Linked DNA regions of Priestia megaterium. The protein of the gene in region 1 interacts with the protein of each later gene in a pairwise test. Links are inferred from orthologs where the notes say so. Each region holds a gene or a part of one and is shown on either strand. Other genes may lie near its edges.

Region 1 (4,253 bases):
GATGTATGGAATAAAAAACGATGAAAAAGAAGTATTAAAAATATAGTGAAGCATTCAAACAAAAAACTTTTTTGATCAGTAAGGGTAGCAAAAGGCTAAAAGTCCCTGACTTTTTTCGGAAAGTAATCCCCCCAAAAAAAGAGAGCTATATGCTCTCTTTTTTATAAAATGAAAAAGACGTCCACGCAGGACGTCTTTGATGCGTTTGTGGCGGGGACCGTGTGACCACATTCACACGTTTAGCTCGAAAGCATGTCCTTCGACTTACACAAATTAGCTCATCGCTTTATTAATATAACATCCGCCACAGAAAAAAGCAATCAATTTTTAAATAGTTTTTTCTATTTATACATATTTCGCGAGAATCCACAAAATAATATGCATGCGTAGCTATTCACTCTCTACATTTTTAGTCTATTTTAACTCATGTACGAATATACTAATAGACCAACCTATGCGCAGTTTTTGAAAAAGGATGTGAATAGCTTGTTTCAAATCACTGATTTCCCTGAATTTTCATGGTCGTACTCCAGGCATAAAATGGTCACACAGTGCAACCGAAAGTATGCATATCATTATTATGCCTCACATAACGGATGGCTTGACAGCGCTTCTGCGCAGTCTCAGAGTGCTTATCGTTTAAAAAAGGTTTCCACTTTATCTATGTACGCCGGACAAGCCGTTCGTCAAGTGATTACAGAGGCCATTTCTGACTATACATCTACAAAGCTTGTCCCGAATGAACAGAGCTTAGTCGAGAAAGTGCAGCAACTACTAAATAACGCACTGCGTGATTCTACTGACTATGGAGAGCTTTGGTATCATAAGCCTGCTCAGTATAAGATGCTTTTAGAATTCTACGAAAACGGCTATATTTCTAAAAAAGATCTTAAAGACATGCAAAAACGGGTACACATTTGTGTACATCACTTTTTACAAAGTAAATCGTTTTGCGACATCTTATCTTCACCTTTTTTAGAAGTAGAGCCTCATCAGTCGTTTCGTTCTATAAATGTGTATGATCATAAAGTATATGCGCCTTTTCATTCTCTTTTTAAAAATCCAGTCACAGACCAATTTACGATTGTTGATTGGAAAACAAGTAAACAAACAAAAGATGATTTGTTTCAACTGGCGATATACGCCCTCTACGTGCTAGCTGAATATAATATTTCCGTTGATAAGATAAAAGTCCGAAACGAATACTTGCTTTCAGGCAGTTCGCGTACGTATCAGCTTACTCTTCACGAAATTGAAGCGATTCTTTGGCAAATCGATACAAGCATTGATTATATGAAAACTTTTTTGGAACACTCAGAGGTAAATCAGCCTCTTCCGCTTGAGCATTTCCCTCAAGCAGATACGCCCGCTTCCTGTCACGGCTGTGCATTTAAAGAATTGTGCCAAACGAGATAAAAAATATCTGAAGATGATTTATATTTTTCACTAAACTTTTTTATTGTCAAAAGAACCTTTGTTAGCATATAATTTGCATTAAGGAAACATTTTATACTTCATATAAAAAAATTAGCTTGGGCTATTTATTGTTCATCAAAGAAAGGAGCACTAGACATGAAAGATCAAAACGGCAGTAAAGCCTTATCAGCTATGCAGTTAAGTGCTCAAGACGTATTGTCAGGTAAAACAAAAGGAATTAAGCGATTATTGCCTTTTTTAGGGCCTGCTTTTATCGCAGCGGTTGCCTATATTGACCCAGGGAATTTTGCAACTAACATTGCAGCAGGCTCTCAATACGGATACATGCTGCTTTGGGTTGTATTAATTTCTAACTTAATGGCTGTCTTAATTCAATCGTTATCAGCTAAATTAGGGATTGCAACGGGCTTGAATTTACCTGAGATAGCACAGGAACACTTCCCGTCCTTCGTTTCTTTTGGGCTTTGGATCCAAGGGGAATTGGTCATTATGGCGACGGATTTAGCAGAATTTATTGGGGCTGCTCTTGGAATTTATTTATTATTTCATATTCCTTTGTTCCCAGCTGCACTTATCGCAGCGGTAGGTTCTTTTGCTATTTTAGAGTTACAAAGACGAGGTGTTCGACTGCTAGAAGCAGCTATTGCGGCGATGGTTTTTATTGTAGTATTAGCTTTTGGGACTCAAATGTTTCTTGCGCATCCAGACGGCGCAAGTATTGTCCACGGCTTATTTGTCCCTCAGTTTCACGGAACAGACAGCGTGCTGTTAGCTTCTGGGATTTTAGGTGCTACAGTTATGCCGCACGCGATTTATTTGCACTCAGCTCTTACGCAGCGCCGCGTGGTAGGAACTACAGAATCGGAGAAAAAAGCGATTTTCCGCTTTGAATTTATTGATATTGTTATTGCCATGATTATCGCTGGTGCAATTAATGCAAGCATGCTGATTGTCGCAGCCGCTCTATTCTTTAAAAACGGACTAAACGTGCAAGATTTGGACGTGGCTTTTACACAATTTGAACATTTAATTGGTCCCTTTGCAGCTATTGCGTTCGGCGTTGGATTATTATCTTCAGGACTTTCAAGTTCTTCGGTCGGAACAATGTCTGGAGATGTCATCATGCAAGGATTTATTAAACGCAGAATTCCTTTATATCTTCGCCGGTTCATTACAATTATTCCGCCGCTTTTGATTATCGGATTTGGCGTAAATCCAACAAGTGCACTAGTTGTCAGTCAAGTTATTTTATCGTTCGGAATTGCATTTGCGCTTGTTCCTCTTATTATGTTTACGAGTAATAAAAAAATCATGGGCGGATTGGTTAATCATAAAGCAACAACTACTGTAGCTTGGGTGATAGCTGCATTAGTCATTTGTTTAAATATCTTTTTGATTTATCAAACGATAGCATAGCAAACTAAACAACTTACCCAAATAGTGCTTTTTTTAAGAAGAAAAAAAGCAAAAAAAGAGACCACATTTGTTAGGCTGCATCTAACTTTTTGAGGTCTCTTTTTTAGTATTCTTTTATTAAACCATAGCAAAAATGAAATAGACGAGAGTTCCAATAATAGCCGATAGCACTAGGTAACCCACTGGATATAAATAAGAGTAGTTTTTTTTACGGATTGAAAGAATACGATCAACAATAAAAATAAGAATGACGCCCATCATTCCGAATTCAAACATTAAAAACCCAAAAATGGCGTGGAATATGAATGACATGATAAAATCATTTTTTTTACTACGGTCTTTTACAAAAGCACTGACTAATAAATCAACGATAACCGTGCCTAACGTCCCCATTATTAGAAAGAATGGCGTAAAGAATAAGAGATATAAAGGAAATAAATCGATGAAATGCGGGCTGTTTTGTTTAATAGAAAAATTAGGAATTGACTCTTTTATACCTGGTATAAAACAAAAAAGCAAAGCGAAAAGAAACGCAGCTATAATAACGGCGGATAGTTTTCTATTTAAATGCATGTTTATTTTTTTATTACTGAATTCAGTGTTTGTTTTTGTATTATTATAGTTCATTATGTCTTTAGCGTAATGTACGCACCTTTTCCTTTCTCATAACTTTTTATTCAAATTTTATCTCCAGCTGTTTTTACCGACACTTACAATGATACACGTTCTTTTTGAACTTGACTATACTAACGCGCTTTATGTCTATTCTCTTTTTATGTCTATCGTTTGCTACGCTTCCCTTGTATATTCCTTCTTTTTATTCAGGGGTTGTAGTATCGTTTGCTCTTTCTATGAGAAACAAGATGGTTTTACAAAAAACGCCTTCTTTTTCTATAAAACAAAAGACAGGCATTTTTTCTGTATGTAATTAATAATCTTGTTTGGCTTCTTCAAACTTAAATACATCTGCTCGTTCTGATTGCTGTGTAATTAACAGGTTATACGTATGGTTGGCCTTTTTTGGAATTTTAAATGCGACATCGAGTTTGAGGGGTTCATCGTTAAATAGTGACGGTGATGAAAAAGCTGTCCACAGGGTGTGCGGGGTTTCTGTAGCTAAATTTCCTCCATCAGACGGTTCGTAGGTTTGATGAGTTGCCGTGTCTTGTAATGTAAACGTTGTGTCGTTTAATACTACAGTCGAATGTTCATTAAGTGTTCGCTGGAACTGAACGGATACGACAATGTACTGGGTGTTTACTTGTTTAGCTCCTTTAACAGGATAAAATTGGGCATCCGTTGGGGACACATAATATTGACCGTGTTTTGATCGTTCTCCAAATGCTAATCGATCATCGGTTTCATCTTCTTGAGCTACCCGACTTACAGGGGCCATCGTT
Region 2 (2,794 bases), 1.8 Mb from region 1 along the record:
ACGATTCGTAATGAGATGTCAGACCTAGAAGAACTTGGATTTATTGAAAAAACTCATACTTCTTCAGGGCGCGTTCCGTCTGAGAAAGGTTATCGTTATTATGTTGATCATCTAGTGTCCCCGCAGCACTTGAAAGCAAGCGACGTTTCGACGGTACGTTCGGTATTCGCTGAACGCATTGTAGAACTGGAGCAGCTCGTTCAAAAGTCAGCGCAAATTTTATCTGATTTAACGAGTTTAACGTCTATTGTGCTAGGACCAAAAGCGGTCAGCCATAAGTTAAAACAGCTTCAGATTTTACCTTTAACGGCTCAGTCAGCTGTTGCCATTATTGTGACCGATACAGGACACGTTGAAAGTCGGACGATTACGCTGCCGAGCAGTATTCAACCTTCCGATATTGAAAAAATGGTTAACATTTTAAACGAAAAGCTCATCGGCGTTCGCATTACTGATTTACATGATAAAATGTACAAAGAAGTAGCGACGCTCTTAAAAAGCCATATTCAAGGGTATGAGCAGACGATGGATATACTCAATGATGCATTAAAGCTCAACATGAATGGCAAATTAGTAGTTGGCGGCAAAACGAATATGTTTGCTCAGCCGGAATTTCATGATCTTAATAAAATTCGCGGGCTGTTTAACATTATTGAACATGAACAGCAGTTTTATAAGCTGTTAAGCCCAAATGAGGCTGGCATACATGTGAAAATTGGCCATGAAAATAAATTGAATGAAATGGTAGGGTGCAGCTTAATTACAGCTAGTTATTCCTTTGGTCACGAACAGCTTGGCACAATTGCTATACTAGGACCGACCCGCATGGAATATGCGCGTGTGATTAGTTTGCTTACACTGCTGTCATCAGATATGTCTCAAGTATTAACAAACTTGTATAAAGAATAAAGGAATCGGGTGGAATATATTACTTCCATCCTTTCCCTGTGATAAAATAAAAATCGTTGTTTAAAATGTGAAAATGTGTGTAAACATTTAAGGGAGGTGAATGAATTGTCAAACGAAAAGCAAGTAGAAGAACAAAACGAAGAAGTGGTTGAAGAAGTTCAAACAGACGCTGCTGAAGCAACTGAAGCTGAAGTGTCTGAGGAAGTAAACCCTCTTCAACAAGAAAATGATCAATTAAAGCAACAGCTTGAAGAAGAAGAGAATCGCTACTTACGTCTACAAGCTGATTTCGATAATTTCCGTCGTCGTTCACGTCTCGATGCAGAAGCTGCTCAAAAATACCGTGCTCAATCATTAGTTTCGGATATTTTACCAGCACTTGATAACTTTGAACGTGCATTACAAGTTAACACAGCGGACGAACAAACTAAATCTGTGCTGCAAGGTGTAGAAATGGTATACCGTCAATTAGTAGAGGCACTTCAAAAAGAAGGTGTTGAAGCAATTGAATCAGTCGGGAAAACTTTCGATCCATACGAGCATCAAGCAGTGATGCAAGTAGAAGACGATGAATACGAACCAAACACGGTAGTAGAAGAGCTTCAAAAAGGTTACAAATTAAAAGATAAAATCATCCGCCCTGCGATGGTTAAAGTGAATCAATAACACTACATATTATGAAGGAGGTCATTGTCAATGAGTAAGATCATTGGTATCGATTTAGGTACAACTAACTCTTGTGTCGCTGTATTAGAAGGCGGCGAACCAAAAGTAATTCCAAATCCAGAAGGAAACCGTACAACGCCATCAGTTGTGGCATTCAAAAACGGTGAGCGTCAAGTTGGGGAAGTAGCGAAACGTCAAGCTATTACAAACCCTAACACAATTATTTCAGTTAAACGTCATATGGGTACAGACCATAAGGTAGAAGCTGAAGGAAAGCAATACACGCCTCAAGAAATGTCAGCTATCATTCTTCAACATTTAAAAGGTTATGCTGAAGAGTATTTAGGTGAGCCTGTAACAAAAGCTGTTATCACAGTTCCTGCTTACTTTAATGATGCTGAGCGTCAAGCAACAAAAGATGCTGGTAAAATTGCTGGTTTAGAAGTAGAGCGTATTATTAACGAGCCTACTGCAGCAGCACTTGCATACGGATTAGAAAAAACAGATGAAGATCAAACAGTTTTAGTTTATGACCTTGGTGGCGGTACGTTTGACGTATCTATTCTAGAACTTGGCGACGGCGTATTTGAAGTTCGCGCAACTGCAGGTGACAACCGCCTTGGTGGTGACGACTTTGACCAAGTAATCATCGACTATTTAGTAGCTGAATTCAAAAAAGAAAACGGCGTTGATTTAAGCAAAGATAAAATGGCGCTTCAACGTTTAAAAGATGCGGCTGAAAAAGCGAAAAAAGATTTATCAGGCGTAACATCTACACAAATTTCTTTACCATTTATCACTGCTGGAGAAGCTGGTCCTCTTCACTTAGAGGTATCTTTATCACGTGCTAAATTTGACGAGTTATCAGCAGGCCTTGTAGAGCGTACAATGGCTCCTGTGCGTCAAGCTTTAAAAGATGCAGGCCTTTCTGCAAGCGAACTTGATAAAGTAATCTTAGTTGGTGGTTCAACTCGTATCCCAGCGGTACAAGATGCAATCAAAAAAGAAACTGGTCAAGATCCTCACAAAGGTGTAAACCCTGATGAAGTAGTTGCACTTGGTGCAGCAATTCAAGGTGGCGTATTAACTGGGGATGTAAAAGACGTTGTATTACTAGACGTAACGCCTTTATCACTAGGTATCGAAACAATGGGTGGCGTATTTACAAAGCTAATTGAGCGTAATACGACGATTCCAACAAGTAAATCACAAGTATTCT

What was found. Proteins that work in one complex are often made in the same cells at the same time.
Region 2: the proteins of LIS78_RS13260 (region 1) and grpE interact in binary tests that used the Escherichia coli proteins (3 or more experiments, as listed by UniProt). The link is inferred for Priestia megaterium from one-to-one orthologs.

The regions. Positions count from the first base shown.
Region 1 is NZ_CP085442.1:2,620,384-2,624,636, forward strand. The notes cover bases 854-3,712. They hold LIS78_RS13260 (Nramp family divalent metal transporter), read left to right. Parts: upstream 854-1,572; coding sequence 1,573-2,853; downstream 2,854-3,712. Other genes in these bases: LIS78_RS13255 (PD-(D/E)XK nuclease family protein), read left to right, coding at 854-1,416; LIS78_RS13265 (hypothetical protein), read right to left, coding at 2,971-3,426. Also shown: more of LIS78_RS13255, read left to right, coding at 487-853; LIS78_RS13270 (hypothetical protein), read right to left, coding at 3,782-4,253. UniProt on the Escherichia coli protein: H(+)-stimulated, divalent metal cation uptake system. Involved in manganese and iron uptake. Can also transport cadmium, cobalt, zinc and to a lesser extent nickel and copper. Involved in response to reactive oxygen.
Region 2 is NZ_CP085442.1:4,450,594-4,453,387, reverse strand. It holds grpE (nucleotide exchange factor GrpE), read left to right. Parts: upstream 1-1,014; coding sequence 1,015-1,575; downstream 1,576-2,794. Other genes in the region: dnaK (molecular chaperone DnaK), read left to right, coding at 1,606-2,794; hrcA (heat-inducible transcriptional repressor HrcA), read left to right, coding at 1-909. UniProt on the Escherichia coli protein: Participates actively in the response to hyperosmotic and heat shock by preventing the aggregation of stress-denatured proteins, in association with DnaK and GrpE. It is the nucleotide exchange factor for DnaK and may function as a thermosensor.